DNA from 4 places in the Erwinia sp. AnSW2-5 genome. Region 3 is predicted to be linked to each of the others. Evidence: riboswitches for the same ligand, from Rfam matches in the RefSeq annotation. Region 3 holds a riboswitch; each other region holds the start of a gene.
What was found. A riboswitch is a leader RNA that binds a small molecule or an ion and turns the genes downstream of it on or off. The one in region 3 is predicted to bind thiamine pyrophosphate.
Positions count from the first base shown of each region.

Region 1 (5,688 bases), on a different contig from region 3:
TCATAATGAGTAAATATTAGCATGTTTATTTATACAGTGTTCGCCTGTTAAACCCGGAGCGTTACTCTGCTGCTACGTTCCCATACAAAACAGGCCTTGACGCTTTCCTGCCGCCTCTGGACAATCCGGGGTTCTGCTCATTTTTTTGGAATGTTATGGAAGCCTGGCTACAACATTTAATCACTCAATCTTTGGCCTGGTCACTGCTGGCCGTTGGACTGGTGACCTTCTTTGAGTCGCTGGCGCTGGTCGGGTTGCTGTTACCGGGTACGGTATTGATGGCGTCGTTCGGCGCACTGATCGGCAGCGGGCAGATTGGTCTGTACCCCGCCTGGGCCGTCGGCACGCTGGGTTGCCTGCTGGGCGACTGGATTTCCTATTTTATTGGCTGGCAGTTCAAAGGGCCGCTGCACCGCTGGTCGTTTATTAAAAGACATCAGAAGCTGATGGATAAAACGGAACACGCGCTGCATGAGCACAGCATGTTTACCATCATTGTTGGCCGCTTTGTCGGGCCGACACGCCCACTGATCCCGCTGGTTGCCGGGATGCTGGAACTGCCAGTACGAAAGTTTATTCCCCCCAATATCATCGGCTGCATTCTGTGGCCGCCCCTCTATTTACTGCCGGGGATCCTCGCCGGGGTGGCAATTGATGTACCAAAGGAAGCCAGCAGCGGTCTGTTTAAATGGCTGCTGTTGGGCGTCGCGATTCTGGTGTGGCTGGGATGCTGGCTGGGCTGGCGCTGGCTGCGTTCAAAGAAGCAGCACGACTGGGCGACACCTTATCTGCCGCTGACGCGTCTGCGCTGGCTGGCACCGCTGATGATCGTGCTGGCGGTGGCCAGTTTCACCGCGATTCAGTTCCATCCGATGATGCCGATTTTCCGCCACTTACTGTGGGATGTGTTCTTCTAAGGCGATGCCCAATACCGCCGCTTCCGGCACCGCACCGCGCTGTAACTGTGCGGTGCTGCCATCCCAGTAAACCCGTCCATCAACAATCAGCAAACTGCGCGGCGCAATGTGCGCGGCATCTTCAATACTGTGTGACACCATCAGCAGGGTGATATTGCGTTCGGTGCAGACGTCATCCACCAGGCCCAGCATCTCTTTGCGCAGCGCCGGGTCCAGCGCCGAGAAAGGTTCGTCCAGCAGCAGGATCGGCTGCTGACGCACCAGACAGCGGGCGAGGGCCGCACGCTGGCGCTGACCGCCTGAAAGCTGATGGGGCAGACGCTGTAAATGGTCCGTCAGCCCAACGCGCTGGGCAATATTCTGCAACTCATGCTTCTGCTGGTGGTTGAGCTTCAGGCCGGGGTGCAGCCCCAGCCCGATGTTCTGCGCCACGGTCAGATGAGGGAACAGGTTATTCTCCTGAAACAGCATCGATACCGGGCGTTGCGCGGGCGCGCTGTCGCGATGTTCGCTGCCGTTCAGCTGTAGTTCACCACTTTTCACCGGCAGAAACCCGGCGACCAGGCTCAGTAAGGTGCTTTTTCCCGCCCCGCTGGGGCCGAGGATCGCCAGGCGTTCGCCCGCCTGCACGCTGAAGGTAAAGCGCATCGGCAGGTGGTGATACAGATAAGTCAGATTAGTCAGGTTTAACATGGCGCCCCGGCAGTTTTTCAATCAGGGTAAACAGCAGGAAACAGAGCAGCAGCAGTAACAGCGCGGTGACGGCACCGTCGCTGCTGCGATACGATCCTATCTGCTGATAAAGGTAAAAAGGCAGGGTGCGGAAGTTTTCATTACCGAACAGCGCCACCACGCCAAAATCACCAATCGACAAGACGCAGGCAAAGGCCAGCGCCTGTGCTAACGGGCGTTTCAGCGCGCGCAGCTCAATCAGCCTCAGGCGGTTCCAGCAGCGAATATCCAGCGACAGGCACAGCAGGTTATAACGCCCGGCAATATCGCGCAGCGGATTTTCCAGCACTTTCATCGCATAGGGAACGGCCATCAGCGCATTGGTGGCGATGACAATCCCCTCCGCTGACTCGGGCAGCCCGACGGTCTGATTAAGTAACAGGAAAAAGCCGGTCGCCAGCACAATCCCCGGCATCGCGAGGATCAGCATGCCGCTCATTTCCAGCGTTTGCCCCCACAGTGGGCGCTGCCGCAGACGCAGCTCACGACTGCTCCACAGCAGCATCATTGTCAGCACGACGCTGAGGATCCCCGCCCCCAGCGCAATACGCAGGGAGGTTAACATCGCCTGCCACAGTGCTGACTGACGCAGTACCGTGCTGAACCCCTGATTCAGCCCGTCGGTCACCACGGCCAGCAGCGGTGGCAGGATCAGCAGTAATACGGCGGCGATCAGCAACGAATCCAGCACCAGGGCGCGGCCGCTGTCCTGCGGATTGCGCCAGCCGCCGAGGCTGTCGCTGCCCGCCGGGATCGCTTTACTCAGGCGCTGGCTGAGCATCACCAGGCCCAGACAGCACAGCATCTGTAACAGCGCCAGCAAGGCCGCGCGCCCGGGATCGTAATCGAAACTCAGTGCCTGGAAGATAGCCAGCTCAATGGTGGTTGCCTGCGGACCGCCGCCCAGCGACAGCACAGTGGCAAAGCTGGCAAAGCACAGCATAAAGATTAGCGCGGCGGCGGGCAGGATCTGGCGCCGCAGCCACGGCCATTCAACGATGCGAAAATGCGCCCAGCCACGAAGACCAAGCTGCGCGGCAATCTGCCGCTGTTCGCCGGGGATCTGTTGCAGTGCCTGGAGCAGCAGGCGGGTGGCCAGCGGCAGGTTGAAAAAGACGTGGGCCAGCAGGATGCCTTGCAGGCCATACGGCGAGAATGTGTAGTCGATGCCAAGCAGGGCGCACAGCTGCGCCAGCCAGCCGCTGCGGCCATATACGCTGAGAATGCCAAATACCGCCACCAGTACCGGCAACACCAGCGTCATGGCACACAACCGCAGTAGCGTGCTGCGGCCAGGGAAGCGGCGGCGGTACAGGGCGCGGGCCAGCGGGATCGCCGGGAGCACCGAGAGCAGCGTAGAGAGCAGTGCCTGCCAGAAGGAGAAGCGCAGCACGTGCCACAGATAGCTATCCTGCCAAAGGCCGCGCCAGTCGGTCGCGGGCGCATTCTGCCACAGGGCAAAAAACGCCAGCGAGGCCACGCTGACCAACAGCAGCGCGGCCAGCAAGCCGGGCACTAACCAGCCGGGAATTAGCGGCTGACGGCGCGTTGCCATGCACTGATCCAGCTGCTGCGCTGTGTGGCCACATCCTGTGGGCTGTATTGCAATGAGGTGGTGGGTACGGTCAGGGTAGTGAAGCCCGCAGGCAGCGTGGTGCTGATGGCCGGGTACATCCAGTTGCCGGTGGCGATGGTATCCTGGAACGGTTTAGTCATCACAAACTGCATAAACTGCTGTGCCAGCTTCGGCTGCTTGCTGGCCTTCAGTTGACCGGCGACTTCCACCTGCAAATAGTGGCCTTCGCTAAAGTTGGCGGCGGCGTACTGATCTTTCTTCTCTTCAATCAGATGATAAGCGGGGGAGGTCGTATAGCTGAGCACCATGTCGCTTTCACCCTTGAGGAACAGGCCATACGCCTCGCTCCAGCCTTTGGTGACGGTTACGGTTTTCTTTGCCAGCTTCTGCCAGGCTTCCGGGCTTTTATCGCCAAACACCTGCTGCATCCACAGTAGCAGGCCAAGGCCTGGGGTGCTGGTGCGCGGATCTTCGTAGATCACTTTCAGCGGGCGGTCGCTCTCTACCAGTTCTTTCAGGCTTTTCGGTGGGTTTTGCAGTTTGGTTTTGTCATAAACAAAGGCAAACCAGCCGTAGTCATAAGGGACAAACGTGGTGTTCTTCCAGCCGCCGGGAACGGTACTGTGGGAGGTGTCGGTGTTTGAGGCGGCGAACAGTCCGGTTTTTTCTGCCGCATCCAGCAGGTTGTTATCTAATCCCAGCACCACGTCCGCTTTGCTGTTTTTGCCTTCCATGCGCAGCCGGTTTAGCAACGATACGCCGTCTTCCAGCGCCACGAATTTCAGTTCACAGTTGCACTGGGCTTCAAAAGCTTTCTTGATGGCAGGCCCCGGTCCCCACTCGGCAGAGAAGGAGTCGTAGGTGTAAACCGTCAGGGTCTCTTTGGCTGCGAGGGCAGGCAGGGAAAACAGCACCAGCAGGGGTAAATATTTTTTCAACACTTTGCGTTCCTTGAAGGTATGCGCAAAGGATCTGAGTCAGTGACACTCTCAAATCCCTACGCCGGTATGATCCGGGTCAGGTTCGACGGGTTTTATCTCAGCGAAAACGCGCTGCGCAGGCATAGATCCGGCACTGCAGGGTTTCCGCACCCCGTTGAGAACGGCTCATTCTAGTGGTTTCGTCTTTGTTACGAAAGCGTCATGATTCGGGTGGGGCGAACCAGGCTGATTTAAAGTCGAACCAGCCCAGCGTGTTCATGCGTACCCCGCGCATACTGCGCTGTCCGTGCAGCAGAAGCCAGTGGTGGAACAGCGGGTGCAGGAAGTTGCTCTCAATCAGCTGCTTGCTCCAGTCGGCCAGCGGGAGCTTCTGCTCGCGCCATGCGCGTGCGTCGCTTTCCCAGTCGGTGGGCACGCAGTGGTGCATCAGCGGGATCTCATACAGCAGGGCAAACAGGGAGAACTCCAGCGGCAGGGTAAAGTTAGCGCTGCCCAGCCAGATATCGCTTTCGGCTTCGCCGCGATACCAGCTTTCATAATCGATTTCCTGCGTGATCAACTCAACACCGTGCGCGGCGAGGATTGGCCCGAGCGCGTTGGCGATGCCCTGGTGTTCAATATGATCGCTGTACCAGGTGATGGTCAGCGAGGTCAGCCCGGCAGGTTTCTCGGCAATCGCCATATCGCGGCGATGATGCCAGCGCGGCAGCAGGCCGTAGGCCGGGAACCAGTAGCGCTGATAGGCAATGCCACTGTGGTTCAACAGGGCGATAGGGTTGAAAATGGTGCTGATCCAGCGGCGCAGCTGCTCGTTACGTCCGTGCGCCGAACGCTGGTCAAACATCAGGAAATAGCAGCCCTCTTCCAGGCGACTCTCTTCAGATTTCTCATCGGTGCTTTCGCTTTGCAGTTTGACACCGGAGTAGACCAGTTCGTCGCTGATCTCCGGCAGCACCCAGATATTGACCTCATCGATCAGCGCACGATAGCCAAAGTAGTCATCAAAAGCGGCAATGCGCAGCTGACTGTGTTGGTTGCGTTCCACCTCGTAGGCTCCGGTGCCCACCGGCTGACGCGCAAAGTTACGCATATGCGGCCACTCCTTCGGCAGGATCATGGCACTGACGCTGCCCAGCAGCCAGGGGAGCCAGTTATCCGGCTGGCTGAGATGGATATCCAGCGTCCAGGGTGTGTGGCATTCAATCCGTTCGAGGTGGCTGAACAGCGGTTGCTCTTTTAAGCGCTCAAGCGTGGCAATGACGTCCTCGACCTCCAGCTCACGACCGTGATGAAAGTGGATGGCCGGGCGCAAAAAAAACCGCCAGTGCAGCGGGGAGATCTGTTGCCAGTGGTGGGCAATGTCCGGCTCGATTTCCCCGTTTTCCTCATTTATCCGTGCCAGCCCGTTGAAGATTTGCCGCGCGAGGTGCGTCTCCGAGCGGCGTAGCGGCGTACCGGGCAGCAGATTCAGCAGCGGGCGGTAGTAGAGCACGCGCAGAATGTGTTTCCCCTGGCGGAAACT
Region 1 is NZ_JBJGXA010000037.1:21,582-27,269, forward strand. Features, by position in the region: gene ACFL9S_RS21025 (DedA family protein) at 156-917, shown strand; gene thiQ (thiamine ABC transporter ATP-binding protein ThiQ) at 894-1,610, opposite strand; gene thiP (thiamine/thiamine pyrophosphate ABC transporter permease ThiP) at 1,594-3,204, opposite strand; gene thiB (thiamine ABC transporter substrate binding subunit) at 3,180-4,166, opposite strand; TPP riboswitch at 4,202-4,330, opposite strand; gene sgrR (HTH-type transcriptional regulator SgrR) at 4,366-5,688, opposite strand, start outside.
Region 1: it holds a riboswitch for thiamine pyrophosphate, as region 3 does, so the genes downstream of both, thiB (thiamine ABC transporter substrate binding subunit) here and ACFL9S_RS11575 (TenA family protein) in region 3, are expected to answer to the same signal.

Region 2 (5,688 bases), on a different contig from region 3:
TCGCGCCATCTGGCCCAACTCTGCGGACCGGCGGCCATCTCACTGTCCGTCAGCAGGGCATTATTCAGCTGCTGGCGCAGCCCGGCTTCATCCATCTCCATGCCGATAAACACCAGCTCCTGTCGGGCATCTCCGATACCTTCCTGCCAGTGGTGCATAATTTCCAGCAGGGACTCCTCATCCTGCGGCCAGCGTTCGCGCGGCACGCTGACCCACCAGCTGCCCGCCATTCCCTGGCGTGCCACGCCCCCTGCCTGCGACCAGTTGCCGGCATAGCCAGGCCGTGATGCCAGCCAGAAATAGCCTTTCGAACGCACGACGCCGGGCAATGCCCCGGAAAATAATGCCCAGAAACGCTCGGGGTGAAACGGGCGGCGGGCGCGCCAGACAAAGTTGCTGATACCGTACTCTTCGGTTTCCGGGACATGCGTACCGCGCAGCTCCTGCATCCAGCCCGGAGCCTGTGCCGCCTCGTCAAAGTCAAACAGGCCGGTACTCAGCACCCGGTCCAGCGGGACTTCACCAAAGCGGGCAGACTCAATACGTGCGCGCGGGTTGAGGTTGCGCAGGATGGCAAACAACCGTGTGCGCTGATCGTGGTCGATAAGATCGATTTTGTTCAGTATCAGCACGTCGCAGAATTCAATCTGCTCGATCAGCAGATCGACCACCGAGCGTTCATCGCCCTCACCCAGCGACTCACCGCGTGAACGGATGCTGTCGCGGGATTCATAGTCGCGCAGGAAATTGTAGCCATCGACAACGGTGACCATGGTATCCAGGCGCGCCACGGCAGACAGGCTTTCCCCGGTTTCATCTTCGAACGTAAAGGTTTCCGCGACCGGCAGCGGCTCTGAAATGCCGGTCGATTCGATCACCAACTGGTCGAAGCGCCCTTCGCGTGCCAGACGGTTCACTTCCAGCAGCAGATCTTCGCGCAGCGTGCAGCAGATGCAGCCGTTGCTCATCTCCACCAGTTTCTCGTCGGTGCGCGACAGTTCAGCACCGCCGTCGCGCACCAGCGCCGCATCAATATTCACTTCCGACATATCGTTGACGATCACCGCCACGCGGCGTCCTTCGCGGTTATTCAGGATATGGTTAAGCAGCGTCGTTTTCCCTGCCCCGAGAAAACCCGACAAAACGGTCACGGGCAGGCGGGTATCGTTCCCGGGTAAAGCGTATTTTTCTGACATGATGACATCCTCTCAGGCATTGACAGCGTGTTTCCGGCGGGCAGTCACAGTGCTGCCCGCACAAACAATATTGTTATGTTATAACATAACAATTAAGGCTGTCATCCCTTACCTTCGCAGGGTGTCTTTTATTTTTTTAGCGGTTTGCCACCATCATCGCCAGCTGAGTCATGCCGCGCTGTTGCAGGTTCCTCGCTGCTTTTGCCGCGCGGATCCCGCTGGCACACACCAGCACGATGCGGCAGTTTACAGGCGGCTGCCAGTCGTTGATCGCTTCAGGCAGCACCCGGTGAGCGTTAATCGCCACACTCTCGGGGGCCTCCTCCCGGCTGCGCAGTTCAACAATACAGTCTTCGCTGTTCAGCATAGCGCGATCGATAAACGGTACCACGGGCTGATCGGGTTCATCGGCTCCGTCAAAGCGGAACGGGCGGAAATGCCAGGTGGTGAAATCGCAGTTGATCAGACAACCCAGCGGCGAAGGCGTTAATCCGAGCAGAATACTGAGTGCCATCTGCGCCTGCATGGCACCCAGCGCGGCCACCGCCGGGCCCATCACGCCTGCGGTATTACAGTTCGCCGCGCTGCCCGGCAGCTGCGGAAACACTGCACGATAGCTCGGGGCGGTGCCGCAGAAGCCACCAACGTAGCCCCTGCGCCCGAGGACCGAGGCGCTGACCAGCGGGATCTGGCGCGGCAGACAGGCGTCGGAAAGCAGATAAGTGACGGCAAAATTATCAGCGGCATCGATCGCCAGATCGATGTCGTCCAGTGCTTCGTCCATCATGCTGGCACTCAGCGCCTGCGGTCGTGCATCGACGACACAATCCGGGTTACGTGCATTAAGGGCCAGCTGCGCGCAATCGACTTTGTGCTCCCCGCAGTCCTGCATACGGTACAGCGTCTGGCGGTGCAGGTTGTGCTCTTCCACCCGGTCGCCGTCATATATTCTGATGTAGCCTACCCCGGCCCCGGCCAGCAGCGGCAGCAGGGTGGCACCCAACCCGCCCGCGCCGATCACCAGCACGCGGGCCTTCAGCAGGGCAGATTGCCCTGCCTCGCCGATTTCCGGCAGCATGGATTGTCGTTGATAGCGGTCCATCCGTTATGGCTCCTGTGTGTGAAACTGCGCCATGCCAAAAATCGGCGTGGAGGCGCTGGCCATATCGCGGCGTTCGACCAGGCCTGCATGACAGGCGTCGTGACCGGCGCGGATAGCGGCAGCAAACGCCCCGGCCATACGGACCGGATCCTGCGCTTTGGCCACGGCTGTATTCAGCAGAATGCCGTCAAACCCCATCTCCATTGCCTGTGCGGCCTGGCTGGGCGCGCCGATCCCGGCATCGATAATCAGCGGAATGTCTTTAAACCAGGCGCGCATTGAACGCAGCCCTTCGATATTGCGCAGCCCCTGGCCGGAACCAATCGGTGCGCCCCAGGGCATCAGCAGTTCACAGCCTGCTTCGATCAGCTTCTCGCCGAGGATCAGGTCTTCCGTGGTGTAGGGAAACACCTGGAATCCCTCCGCGCAGAGAATGCGGGCCGCTTCCACCAGGGCAAAGGGATCGGGTTGCAGCGTATCCGCGTGACCAATCACCTCCAGCTTTATCCAGCGGGTGTTAAACACTTCACGCGCCATATGCGCCGTGGTCACGGCTTCTTTAACGCTGTGGCAGCCTGCGGTATTGGGCAGGACCCGCCTGTTCAGCCCCGTCAGCAGGTCACGGAAGGCGGCGCCCTGCCGCCCTTCACGGCGCAGGCTGACGGTGATGATTTCGCTGCCCGAGGCCTCAATGGCCTGTTGCAGGATCGCCGGAGAGGGATACCCTGCGGTGCCGAGCAGAAAACGTGACTGCGGAATAAAATCGTAAAACATACGTTATCCTCCCTGCATCGGTGATAACACCTCAAGCTCACAGCCTGCGGTCAGTGGCTGTGTTTCATAGCGTGAGCGCGGCACGAATTCGCCGTTAAGGGCGCTGGCCACGCAGCCTGCATCCATCTGCTGTTCATGCAGCAGCTCCGCCAGCGTGCGGGCGGTGGTGTCGATCGGGAGGCCGTTAAGCTGGATTTTCATATCAGGTTTTCCTGCTGCAGTTGCAGCATCAGTTTTTCTGCCATGACGGGGGCAAGAAGAAAGCCGTGGCGATACATGCCATTAAGGGACCAGACGCCGTTCTGGTAGCGAATGGCGGGGAGATTATTGTGATAAGCCGGGCGTAGCCCGGTGCCGCTTTCCAGTATTCGCGCCTCGGCCAGCGCCGGGTGGATAGCCCAGGCGGCACTCAACAGTTCCATCATCGCGCGTGCGCTGATCGGGCTGTTGTCGTCGCTTTCCACCATTGTCGCGCCCAGCATCAAGCGCCCTCCGGCGCGGGGCACCAGATAGCAGGGGAAACGGGGATGCAGCAGACGGATGGGGCGGGAGAACGGCACCTCTTCGCAGTGCAGGATCAGCATCTCACCGCGTACGGCACGCAGTTCAGGCAGATCAGGGGCCGCGTGGATCCCCCGACAGTCAATGACCGTTCCGCCGGGTTGGCCCGAGTGGAAAGGAACACCGCTGCGTTGCAGAGTCATACGCAGCTGGTGCAATGCACTGCGCGGGTCAAGGTGTGCCTCACCGGGAAAGAACAGCCCGCGGGCAAAGCGGCCTTCCAGCGCCGGTTCGAGTGTTGCCGGTTCCACCCACTGATGCGCCCGCGTCATACGCGCAAAGCGGCTGAGTTCGGGAGTATCGCGTGCGGGGGCCACCACCAGGGTACCGTGATGTTCCACTCCCTGGATGCGCGCCGACCACCAGGGTGCGGAACGCTGACCCAGCTCGACCACCTCTTCGGGGGCACTTTCACCTTCGCACCAGGGGGCGAGCATGCCGCCAGCCCAGTGCGATGCCGCACCGTGCTGTTCTGAGGTGATCACTTCAACGGATTGACCCCGTTCAGCGAGTAATGTGGCGACACACAGCCCGGCGACGCCATCACCGATCACCGACCAGCGGCTCATGATGTACCGTTTTCGAAAAGGAAAAAGGGGAATACAGATCGTGTCACGTTAGCCTCTCAATAGATGCGGAGACCCGTGATACAGAGTAAGGAAAAGACGGGGACGATCAGCAGCCAGCCCACGTGGCAGGTACCCTGGCGGCGCGACAGTTGCGCCATCGGGTACGAGTCTTCCTCCGCCAGTATCAACTGGGTCAGGTTCTAAGGGTCGCTAAGCCGCGAAAAATCGCTCATTAGCCTCTCAGTCTCTTCTGGCGAGACTCCCCTGACAGGAACTAGTTGTATTTTACCTGGTGACAATCGTCAAGCGACATGAGGTTTTCGTGCGGAAAAAACCGGGAAAAATGAGACGGTGAAGTTTTTTTTAATTGAATGCTCAATCAATAAAAACTATCATTCCTGTTCTTGTTTACACAAAATTTACTTTCAGGAGGTGATTAGGATCAAAAACACTAACGATTAATCAATATATTACACCTGATAATCACCCTGATGGTTCTCCCAGTGTAATTAGCGGATATACGGCGGATGTTACCCAGTATGCGCTAATGCGCGCTTTGCAGAGCGGACTTCAGGCTATTTTCTTGAGCATTTTTTGCGGAGACATTATGCCGACGACTGAAATACCAGGAAAGCCTCAAAAAGATCGTATTAATCCCGTGGTTTTCTATACCTCAGCAGCACTTATCCTGCTGTTTTCCCTCACGACTATCCTGTTCACGGATTTTTCCGATCGCTGGATCAATCGCACCCTTGACTGGGTATCCAACACCTTCGGCTGGTACTACCTGCTGGCGGCCACACTCTATATCGTGTTCGTCATTTTCATCGCCTGCTCACGCTTTGGCTCCATCAAGCTCGGGCCAGAACAGTCGAAACCTGAATTCAGCCTGATGAGCTGGGCGGCCATGCTGTTCGCCGCCGGCATCGGTATCGATCTGATGTTCTTCTCGGTGGCGGAGCCGGTGACCCAGTATATGATGCCGCCGGAGGGCCAGGGCCAGACGATGGAAGCGGCGCGCCAGGCGATGGTCTGGACATTGTTCCACTACGGCCTGACCGGCTGGTCGATGTATGCCCTGATGGGCATCGCCCTCGGTTACTTCAGTTACCGTTATGGCTTGCCGCTCACCATCCGCTCGGCGCTCTACCCTATTTTTGGTAAACGCATCAACGGACCGATTGGTCATACCGTCGATATCGCCGCCGTACTGGGCACGATCTTTGGTATTGCCACCACGCTGGGTATTGGCGTGGTACAGCTCAACTACGGGCTGAAAGTGCTGTTTGACGTACCGGAAGGGCTGACCGCGCAGGCCGGGCTGATCGTTCTGTCGGTGATCATGGCGACCATTTCCGTGACCTCCGGGGTGAATAAAGGCATTCGCTTCCTGTCGGAACTCAACGTGCTGCTGGCCTTTGGTCTGATCCTGTTTGTGCTGTTCGTCGGCGATACCAGCTTCCTGCTGAATGCGCTGGTGCTGAAC
Region 2 is NZ_JBJGXA010000024.1:50,760-56,447, forward strand. Features, by position in the region: gene zigA (zinc metallochaperone GTPase ZigA) at 1-1,196, opposite strand, end outside; gene ACFL9S_RS16310 (ThiF family adenylyltransferase) at 1,333-2,298, opposite strand; gene ACFL9S_RS16315 (thiazole synthase) at 2,302-3,072, opposite strand; gene thiS (sulfur carrier protein ThiS) at 3,076-3,273, opposite strand; gene ACFL9S_RS16325 (FAD-dependent oxidoreductase) at 3,270-4,202, opposite strand; TPP riboswitch at 4,356-4,478, opposite strand; gene ACFL9S_RS16330 (choline transporter) at 4,810-5,688, shown strand, end outside.
Region 2: it holds a riboswitch for thiamine pyrophosphate, as region 3 does, so the genes downstream of both, ACFL9S_RS16325 (FAD-dependent oxidoreductase) here and ACFL9S_RS11575 (TenA family protein) in region 3, are expected to answer to the same signal.

Region 3 (5,688 bases):
ACAACGTGATCCTGATTGACTGCGTTGATGCCGACACGCCAAACAGCATCCAGTTTGATCATGCGTTTGCTGCCGAAACCGCCTGTAATTATCTGATCAGCCAGGGAAGACGCCAGATCGCTCTGATCCACCCGGAAGCGAGCGGTCACACCGACCAGGTGCTGCTGGGCTATAAGCTGGCGCTGGAAAACAACTTTTTGCCGTTTAACCGCAATCTGGTGTTTATGGATTCCACCACCTCATCCGTGGCGGTGCAGGTGCTGCTGAATAACGCCACCACGGTGAATTTCAACGCCCTGCTGGTCGCTGACGAGCAGGAAGCACAGCGGGTGATCGGCCAGTTGCAGGCATTTAATAAAACCGTACCGGGCGACATTATGATCTTCAGCCTCGCCGGTTCGCTGGATCTGCCGGGCATTCCCTCCATTCCCTCCATTGAATACTCTATGGACGCGATGGCGGCACGGATTGTCAGCTGGCTGACGGAGAAAACCCGCGACATGCTCGGTGCCTGCGTGCTGCGCGGGGATTTGATTATTCCGGACGGGCGGAAACGGTGAGTGGCGCTATCCGCTAAAAAGGCAGGAAACAGATGCCCCTGCGGGCATCTGTTATTGATCATTCACCATCGCCTTCCGACTCTTTCGTCATGTCATGCAAGGTTTTGTTATTGTCTCCCACCCTGTGCTGGGCCTGGGTTAACCCTGCCATTGACCTGTTTATATTGCGAGGAATTCCGGAGAAAACCCGCGTCCTGCACAAGCAAAAAACAACACATTAAGACAAGAAAAATAAAAAAAGACATAAATAAGATTGAATATTAAATTATATTCAGCCTCATTAACATAAGTGACAAATGCATTATAAGCACCCAAAAAGAACAAAAAATGCGTTATTTACCCCAATGCAACAGTCATTTTTCAGGTTATTTTTTGCAAAGAAATAGAAAACAACATGAAAAACAACAGAGTACCGAACCGCTCACCTTATTTACTCTTAATTAATGAAAACCCTCGCCTTGCCGATATACATCCTGAAGCAAAATCATTGCCAAAAATAGCAACGATTTCCTTGAATATCATTATTATTTAAAAAACGGACTTAATATGATTAATTTCAAATTCAATGACTTACCTATAGGTAAGAAGCTTTTTTCAGGATTTACACTGTTAATTCTTATCATTATTTTCATATCAGGTTTCAGCATCTATGAGTTAAAAACAATAGAACGAAACTCAGTGAAAACCACACTAACCAGTAATATTGGGAATTTTCTGGATACCGCCAGGCAAAGCAGGCTGATTTATATGCATACCGGTGATGATAAAATATTGCAGAAAAATGACGACGCAATACAGTCAATGCATGCGTTGATCAATGATGCCAGCAAATTTACCTGGCATGGAAAAACCCAGGAAGGATTCGAACAGCTGGTCGTGAGCCTTCAACGCTATGACCAGTTAAGAACGGATTATTACAATAAAAACCGCTACAGCCTTCAACTGGCTAAAAATCTGCACCAGAGCAATGATAAGCATTTCCTGACCGAACTGCATCATGACCTGCTGAATACGATTCCTGATGAGTCGCAGAAACAGATGGTTGATTTACTCTCGTCATTTTTGCGCCTCAGTCGGGCTGGCAGCATGCTGATGACACGCTATACCCCCGAAAATGCGTCAGACTTTGATGCGATATACGGTGAATCTTATTCACTCTATAAAGCCAGCATGGCTCAGTTGCCGGAGGCCGCAAAAGCGTTGTTAATACCTGCCTGGAATCGCTATGAGGATTTTCACGTTAGTGCAGAAAAGTATTTATCTGCCGCCAGGGAAACCCAGTTATCAGCTGACCTCATAAGCGCGGGGGGGGATAGCCTGAAAAAGGCCACCACCAGATTGATAGAGATGCAGGATGAGTATAACAATCAGCTGATTGCCAGCACGATAATGCTGATTAGTGTCCTTTCCTTGCTGGCCGTCATTATCGGCCTGGTGACGGCCTGGACGATTACACGCAAGATTACGCGCCCGGTGAGTGAAAACCTTGCGCTGGCTCAGCGTATCTCCAGTGGCGATCTGACCGCCCATATTACCCCGACCTCAAAAGATGAGCTGGGTGAGCTGACGGAAACCATGGAGGTGATGAACACACAGTTATGCGATATGATCTCTGGCATACGTGAAAGTGTCAGCCACTTAGCCAGTGCTTCCTCACAGATTGCGGCAGGTAATACGGATTTAGCCTCCAGAACGGAGCAACAGTCCGCTGCCGTAGTAGAAACCGCCGCCAGCATGGAAGAACTAACCTCAACGGTGCATCTCAACGCAGAGAATACTTTGCAGGCCAGCAAAATTGCTGCCAGCGCCAGCAATCATGCCAGTAAAGGAGGGCAGATCGTCAGTGAGGTTATCAGCACCATGAATGGTATTGCCGCCAGCTCACAGGAAATTACTGAAATTATCAGTGTGATTAACGGCATTGCTTTCCAGACCAATATCCTGGCGTTGAATGCCGCCGTCGAAGCCGCCAGAGCCGGTGAGCAGGGACGAGGTTTTGCCGTGGTGGCCGGTGAAGTCAGAACGCTGGCGCAGCGCAGTGCGGATGCGGCAAAACAGATAGCATCACTGATCAACGAGTCCGTCACGCGTATCAGCATTGGCACTGATTTGGTCAGCAAAGCGGGTGAAAGCATGGAAGATATCGTCACTTCCGTCAGTCATGTCAGCCAGATTATGGATGAGATTTCTACCGCCTCGAACGAACAACGTCAGGGCATAGAACAGATCAGCGTCGCGATAACAGAGATGGACTCAACCACCCAAAAGAACACCTCTCTGGTTCAGGAATCCTCCGCCGCAGCCCTTTCTCTTGAGCGGCAGGCGCAGAAGCTGAGTGAAATGGTTGCCATCTTTAAGATCAACGCCAGCGCGGTGCATAATGGGCAGGTCGTTGTCGAAACGGAAAGTGAAAGGCACCTCCTCACTCCGGCCAAAAAAACTAAAGCCGCTGAGGAAGAGTGGATAGCGTTTTAACGCTGACTGGCAGAGAGCATAAACAAGGCTCACCCGGATAATGGGTGAGCCTTTTCATTTCATTGCCCGACTATTCGCGCCAGCCCAGGCCCGGTGCTACATGCTTGAGGATCGCCTCAATAGTGTGCGCACAGTAATCCACGCCCAACTGGTTCGGCACGGTTAACACTAGCGTGTCGGCTTCAGCAATCGCTTCATCCTGCGCCAGTTGCTTGATCAGCTGGTCCGGCTCGGCGGCATAGCTGCGGCCAAAGATGGCGCGGGTTTTCTCATCGAGGTAACCCACTTTGTCCCCTTCTTTGCCGCTGTTGCCAAAGTAAGCACGGTCCATATCATTCACCAGCGCAAAAATACTGCGGCTCACCGAAACGCGCGGGGTGCGCGTATGCCCGGCGGCTTTCCAGGCTTCGCGGTAGGCGCGGATCTGAGCCGCCTGCTGGATATGGAAGGGTTCACCGGTTTCATCATCTTTCAGGGTTGAACTTTGCAGGTTCATACCCAGCTTCGCTGCCCAGACGGCGGTGGCATTGGAACCCGCTCCCCACCAGATGCGGTCGCGCAGCCCTTCAGAGAACGGCTCCACGCGCAGCATGCCCGGCGGGTTCGGGAACATCGGCTGCGGGTTCGGTTTGGCAAACCCTTCGCCACGCAGCATATCCAGCAGCACTTCGGTGTGGCGGCGCGCCATATCAGACTCGTTCTCACCTTCCGCTGGCTGGTAGCCAAAATAGCGCCAGCCGTCGATCACCTGCTCAGGGGAACCCCGGCTGATCCCCAGCTGTAAACGCCCACCGGAGATCAGATCCGCAGAACCGGCATCTTCCGCCATATACATCGGGTTCTCGTAGCGCATATCGATCACCCCGGTGCCGATCTCAATACGGCTGGTTTTTGCCCCGACGGCGGCCAGCAGCGGGAACGGTGAGCTTAACTGGCGGGCAAAGTGGTGCACGCGGAAATAGGCACCGTCTGCGCCGAGTTCTTCAGCGGCAACCGCCAGATCAATCGACTGCAACAGCGCATCGGCAGCCGAACGGGTACCGGACTGCGGCGACGGCGTCCAGTGGCCGAAAGAGAGAAATCCAATACTTTTCATGGGGTTTTCCTGTGGGGTGAAACAAATGACGATTGATTAGCAGTATATACCCAAAATAATTCGAGGTGCAGGAAGGCGGCAAGTCCGCAAGTCCCCAGGAGCATAGATGACTATGTGACTGGGGTGAGCGGGTGCAGCCAACGCATCTGCGGCTCGAAGTATGGCGGGTGGATTGTAATGAAAAATGAAATCCCGTATAAAAGAGCCCTCCGAGGGGTGTCCTGTAACGGGCTGAGATGGTGAAAACCGAACCCTTTGAACCTGATCTGGGTCATGCCAGCGAAGGGACGGGTTGGCAGTGACTTCTGCCCTGTTCACACCTCCGCGTGCCCGGATCTCCACTTAAGTGAGGGGATTCAGTGTCTAAAACCATTCAGTCAGTTGATTTCAGCCAGGGTCTGTACGGCCGTTTACGCCAGCAGGCGGGGAACGACTGGCAGGACTATGTTGCGCACCCGTTTATTCAACAACTCTCACGCGGCACATTGCCCGAAAACGCCTTTCGTCGTTATCTGACGCAGGACTATCTGTTCCTGATCCACTTTGCCCGCGCTTATGCGCTGTTGGTAAGCAAGCTGCGCACGCTGCCGGAAATGCGTGCCGCGACCGCCTCGCTGAATGCCATCGTGGCAGAGCTGCCGCTGCATGTCGGTTACTGCGAAAACTGGGGGCTGAGCGAAGCGCAGATGATGCAGGAGCCGGAGGCGGCGGAGACCATGAATTACACCCGTTACGTGCTGGATATCGGTCACTCGGGCGATGCGCTGGATCTGCTGGTGGCGCTGCTGCCGTGCGTGGCGGGTTACGCGGAGATTGGCCTGCGCCTGCTCAATGCCCCTGACACGGTGCTGGAAGGCAGCCCTTACGCGTCGTGGATCCGCAACTACGGCGATCCTGATTATCTGAACGGCGTTCGCGCTGCCCTCAGTTTACTGGAAACCGTCGGTCAGCAGCGCGGTGCCGAAAGCCGCTTCAGCGAACTGTCGGCGATCTTCACCACTGCCACGCGCCTGGAGTCGGCGTTCTGGCAGATGGGGCTGAATGCGGTACAAAGCGCATGAACCCTCCCGGCATTGAGGTGCGCGATCTGACGCTGTGCTTCGGCCCGCGCCAGATTTTCGACCGCCTCAGTTTTGATATCCCGGCCGGGCGCTTTGTTGCCCTGCTGGGGACCAGCGGCAGCGGCAAGACCAGCCTGCTGAAGATTATCGCCGGGCTGGCAGCACCAACGTCCGGCAGCGTCTGCGGCAGCGATGGTCTGCCACTGCCTGGGCGCATCGCCTATATGGGGCAGAAAGACCTGCTCTATCCGTGGCTGTCGATCAGCGACAACATCACGCTGGGGGCGCGTCTGCGCGGGGAGAAGGTGGATGCCGCCTGGGCCGATTATCTGCTGGAACGCGTCGGGCTGCACGGGCACGGCAACGATCGCCCTGCGGCGCTCTCCGGCGGTATGCGCCAGCGTGCAGCCATTGCCCGCACGCTGTATGAAAGACGCCCCATTGTCCTGATGGATGAGCCGTTCTCCGCGCTGGATACGCTGACGCGGGCAAAAAT
Region 3 is NZ_JBJGXA010000012.1:80,786-86,473, reverse strand. Features, by position in the region: gene ACFL9S_RS11590 (LacI family DNA-binding transcriptional regulator) at 1-560, shown strand, start outside; gene ACFL9S_RS11585 (methyl-accepting chemotaxis protein) at 1,239-3,035, shown strand; gene ACFL9S_RS11580 (LLM class flavin-dependent oxidoreductase) at 3,106-4,131, opposite strand; TPP riboswitch at 4,334-4,436, shown strand; gene ACFL9S_RS11575 (TenA family protein) at 4,503-5,192, shown strand; gene ACFL9S_RS11570 (ABC transporter ATP-binding protein) at 5,189-5,688, shown strand, end outside.

Region 4 (5,688 bases), on a different contig from region 3:
ACGCTGACGTCATCATTAAGCTGAAGACGTGATCGAGTCACCTTTATCCAGAAACCATTTCTGGAAAGCAGCACCAAATTAAATAAACGCCAACAGAAAAGAACACCCGTAAGATGAACGGGTGAAAATATCACTCTTTTTTAATAATTTTAATCGAACCACTTTCAATCTGATAAGCGGCCTCGTTTATTGCACGCCATGGTATTTTAATCCCACGAAGATATAAAGTCGTGTTTATTTATATTGTTTGTAATATTCATAGGAATTTATAGCACTCCTGATTCACAGCGCAATGAACCAGGAGAATATATCGCTAAAAAACACTTATTAGAAAAAAATATCCAAAAATGTATTATTCAGCTTCTGCGCGACATATCGCAACGGTGTCTTCAATTAGCCGACGCGCCACCGTTCCTGCCGGCGGTAACTGTGGCAACGCATCATAACGATACCAACCAGCGGACAGCAGTTCTTTAGGGTCAATGTTGATCTCGCCACCCGCATAGTCGGCCATAAACGCCATCATCAGTGACTGGGGGAATGGCCACGGCTGAGAAGAGACATAGCGCAAATTTTTCACACTAATGCTGCTTTCTTCCATCACCTCACGTGCCACCGTTTGCTCAAGGGTTTCCCCCACCTCGACAAAGCCAGCCAATACCGTGAAAATCCCGTTACGATGCCGCGTATGCTGTGCCAGCAGGATCTCTTCGCCCCGGCGGATCGCAACGATGATGCAAGGTGCAATTTGCGGATAGTAACGCTGCCGACAATGCCCGCACAGACATGCCCACTCTGTTTTGCTGTGGTGCATTTCATGGCCACAGTAGCCACACCAGCGGTGTGAACGATAGAATTCTGATAACTGAATACCACGCCCGGCAAGCTGGAACAGGCCCGTCTCTTGATCGAGCAGCTGGCGTAACGATCCCATTTCCTGGGGAAACGTACCGCGGATCAGCCACACCTTTTCGCCCTGCCACTCCCCAATCGGCGCCCCTGATCGCCCTGTCAGACCCAATGAGCCTGCATCACCATGCGGCAGCTCACCTTTTGGTAACCAAATTTTATGTTCCTGGCTGACAACCCACCAGCCAGCGTCTACGCTTAAAATTTCCTGTTCCATCATTTTTCTCATCATCCTCAGCTTAAAGACTGGATTGAGGTCAGACGTTAAAATATAACATTCACGGAGTTGAACATGCTTAACCAGTTAGAAGTCCTCACCGCGCGCGTCGGCGGATGCAGTGAGCTGGTAGACTTCTGCCTGCGCTCACGCAAGCAGTTGCTGGTTACCTATTACCAAATGGCTGGCATTAAGCCTAACAAGGAAACGCTGACGACGCTCGATGAAAACGCGCTGGATACGTTCTGCCAGCATCTGGTGGACTACCTTTCCACTGGCCATTTCACCGTCTACGAACGCTTTATCAAGGAGCTGGAAGGCACAGATCAACTGGCGAAGGCCTCGTTAATCTACCCCTCTTTAAAAGCCAATACCGATCAGATAATGCAGATTTATGATTCGCATCTGGAAACAGCCATTGATGATAATAACTGTGTGGAATTTCAGCGGGTATTATCACAGGTCGGTGAAGCACTGGAGGCTCGATTTACGTTGGAGGATAAATTCATCAAGCTGGCTTTAGAAAAAAACCATGATAATCAGAGCACTGCTAACGCGTGTTCGCTTGCTCGTCCTGCCTGATCCGTTATCAGAATGTGAACTTCTTGTAGTTTCCAAAAAGCCCCTTTATGCTTGAGGGGTTAGGACGAGGCGTACCTTGCCCTTTACAGGATTGAAATACTGGCCTTGTTGCCAGTCAGCCAATCGCCATCTTGTCGGAGTGCCCACAAGGGCTGAGACCGTTAATTCGGGATCCGCGGAACCTGATCAGGTTAGTACCTGCGAAGGGAACAAGAGTAAATCAGCTATTACGGTGTGATACCGTGTTTTTTCACATCGTTCTCATTACTCCCGCCTCCAGGCAAGCAAACTTCCGTTTTATTATCAGGAACTTGCTATGTCTACCGTTGAAAAACCTTTCGTTGGAAAAAAAACTACTCGTCGCGAACAGCGTGCAGAAGCACAGCAGTTTATCGACTCCCTGCAGGGCACCGCCTTTCCCAATTCAAAACGCATTTACCTGACCGGCTCGCAGCCGGATATCCGCGTACCCATGCGTGAAATCCAACTCAGCCCCACTACGGTAGGCGGCAGCCAAGACGAGCCACTGCTGGAAGCGAATGAGCCGATACCCGTCTACGATACCGCCGGCCCTTACGGCGATCCGGCGGCGACGATTGATGTTCACAAAGGGCTGAACCCGCTGCGCAGCAACTGGATCATCCAACGTGGTGATACCGAACAGATTACCGATCTCAGCTCTGCCTACACCCAGCTGCGCCTGGCGGATGAAGGATTGGATCATCTGCGTTTTGACAATGTGCCACGCCCACGTCGGGCGCTGGAAGGCCGCTGTGTCACTCAGATGCACTATGCCAGGCTGGGAGTGATTACCCCGGAAATGGAATACATTGCCCTGCGCGAAAATATGGGGCGGGAGCGAATTCGCGGTGACGTGTTACTGCAACAGCATCCGGGTCATAGCTTTGGCGCACATCTGCCTGACAATATCACTGCCGAGTTCGTTCGCCAGGAAGTGGCCGCAGGCCGCGCCATTATCCCGGCCAATATTAATCACCCGGAATCGGAGCCGATGATTATCGGTCGTAACTTCCTGGTGAAAATTAACGCCAATATCGGCAATTCAGCGGTCAGCTCCTCCATCGAAGAAGAGGTGGAAAAACTGGTGTGGTCAGCGCGCTGGGGAGCCGATACGGTGATGGATCTTTCCACCGGGCGTTATATTCACGAAACCCGCGAGTGGATCCTGCGCAACAGTCCGGTGCCGATTGGTACAGTGCCTATCTACCAGGCACTGGAAAAAGTGAACGGTGTGGCAGAAAATCTTAACTGGGAAATTTTCCGCGACACACTGCTGGAACAGGCTGAACAGGGCGTTGATTACTTTACTATTCATGCCGGTGTGCTGCTGCGCTACGTGCCGATGACGGCCAAACGCCTGACCGGCATCGTTTCGCGCGGCGGGTCAATCATGGCGAAATGGTGCCTGTCTCACCATAAAGAGAGTTTCCTCTATCAGCATTTCCGCGATATCTGTGAGATCTGCGCCGCCTACGATGTGTCGCTGTCGCTGGGCGATGGCCTGCGCCCGGGTTCCATTCAGGATGCCAACGATGAAGCGCAGTTCGCAGAACTGCGCACGCTGGGTGAACTGACCAAAATCGCCTGGGAATATGACGTCCAGGTGATGATTGAAGGCCCTGGGCATGTGCCAATGCAGATGATTCGCGTCAATATGACGGAACAGCTTGAGCACTGTCACGAAGCTCCGTTTTATACGCTGGGACCACTGACGACAGATATTGCCCCGGGTTATGACCATTTTACTTCCGGTATTGGTGCCGCCATGATCGGCTGGTTTGGCTGCGCGATGTTGTGTTACGTGACGCCCAAAGAGCACCTCGGCCTGCCGAACAAAGAGGATGTCAAACAGGGGCTGATTACCTATAAAATCGCCGCCCATGCCGCCGACCTGGCGAAAGGCCATCCCGGAGCGCAGATTCGTGATAACGCCATGTCGAAAGCACGTTTCGAATTCCGCTGGGAAGATCAGTTTAATCTCGCCCTCGATCCGCACACTGCCCGGGCTTATCACGATGAAACCCTGCCGCAGGAATCCGGTAAAGTGGCACACTTCTGCTCGATGTGTGGACCAAAATTCTGTTCAATGAAGATTACCCAGGAAGTTCGGGAATACGCCGCACGTCAGGAAGCCGAAGCCCGGCCGATTGAAATCGGTATGGCACAAATGTCTGACGAGTTTCGTCACCGTGGCGGTGAGCTGTATCATCGCGCCGATACCCTGAAATCAGAGGAAAAAGTATGAGTCGTGGAGCGTTCCCCCCAACCGAAGCCAGATTGGGTCTTTATCCGGTGGTCGATACGGTGGAGTGGATTGAACGCCTGCTTGATGCGGGCGTACGGACACTGCAGCTGCGCATTAAAGACTGCGCTGAACATGAAGTTGAGCAGCAAATTGTTGATGCGATTGCCCTGGGTAAGCGCTATCAGGCGCGCCTGTTTATCAATGACTACTGGCGTCTGGCGGTAAAACATCAGGCTTACGGCGTCCATCTGGGTCAGGAAGATCTGGATGTTGCCGATCTGGATGCGATTCATGCTGCCGGGCTGCGGCTGGGTCTTTCAACCCATGACGATGCCGAGCTGGATCGTGCCCTGGCCGAACACCCTTCGTATATTGCCCTGGGCCACGTGTTTCCTACCCAGACAAAAGCGATGCCCTCCGATCCGCAGGGACTGGAAGAGTTAACGCGCCACATACAGCGACTGAAGGGAATTTCTACTGTGGCCATCGGTGGGATCAGCCTGGAGCGCGTTCCCCAGGTACTGGCTACCGGGGTGGGCAGCGTGGCCGTGGTGAGCGCGATTACCAAAGCCAGCGACTGGCGTGCGGCGACCCACCAGCTGCTGGACCTGGTGGAGCCGCAGAGAGCAACACACGCCTGATCCTCCTTGCACAGTGCGGGGTGAGTGTTCGGGCAGGTCCTCAGCGCCGTCAGATTTTAGGGCGTGCGGCGCAATAAAATGCAACCTGCTGCAACACGAATAAACAAGGCTGAAGACGTTACGAAGCCTTGTCTCTTCACACTTTTCTCAGGCAACCCAGCCGCTATAGTGGCCGTGCGGGTGACAATCCTGTCACCCGCCAGGGTCAGTAGTTTTCCTTCTCACTGACCCTGCCTTCATCCTCTTCTTGCACCAACGAGGATGCAGGAACACAGGCCAGCATCGCCCGCTCTACCGCCGCTCCCAGTATCTCCAGGGCACGTTCGGTTTTATCCGTAAACGACTGCGCATAGCTGAGGCGCAGGCAGTTACGGTATTTACCTGATGCGGAGAACAGCGAGCCGACAGCAATCTGAATATGGGAAGCACGCAGTTCCCGGTTCAGACGTAGCGCATCAAAAGGCTCCGGCAGCTCAACCCAAATCAGAAAACCACCCTGAGGACGGGTCACGCAGATCCCACAGGGGAAGTGATGCCGCACCCGCCGGGTAAACGTCTCCAGGTTGCGCTGATAGTGACTGCGCATACGCCGCAGATGGGGCTGGTAACACCCCTGGCGAATAAAAGCCGCGACCGCCATCTGTGTCTGAGTGGCCGTTGAACCAGTGCTGATATATTTCATATGCAAAACGCGATCAAAATAACGCCCCGGCACCACCCACCCTACCCGCAGACCTGGCGCCAGCGTTTTAGAGAATGAACTGCACAGCAGAACACGACCATCCATATCCAGCGACTTGATAGTTACCGGGCGAGGATAGTCAAAAGCGAGTTCGCCATAAACATCATCTTCAATGATTGCGGCATCAAAGCGCTGCGCCAGCGTCAGTAATGCCTGCTTACGTTGCGTTGGCATCACAAAGCCCAGCGGGTTGTTGCAGTTTGGCACCACCACCACGGCATTAATCGGCCATTGCTCAAACGCCAGTTCCAGCGCTTCAAGGCTGATGCCCGTAACGGAATCCGTGGGGATTTCGATGGCGCGGATCCCAAAGCCGCGCAGGGTTTGCATG
Region 4 is NZ_JBJGXA010000006.1:7,986-13,673, forward strand. Features, by position in the region: gene nudC (NAD(+) diphosphatase) at 353-1,126, opposite strand; gene rsd (sigma D regulator) at 1,202-1,708, shown strand; TPP riboswitch at 1,834-1,934, shown strand; gene thiC (phosphomethylpyrimidine synthase ThiC) at 2,025-3,974, shown strand; gene thiE (thiamine phosphate synthase) at 3,971-4,615, shown strand; gene ACFL9S_RS06830 (PLP-dependent aminotransferase family protein) at 4,821-5,688, opposite strand, start outside.
Region 4: it holds a riboswitch for thiamine pyrophosphate, as region 3 does, so the genes downstream of both, thiC (phosphomethylpyrimidine synthase ThiC) here and ACFL9S_RS11575 (TenA family protein) in region 3, are expected to answer to the same signal.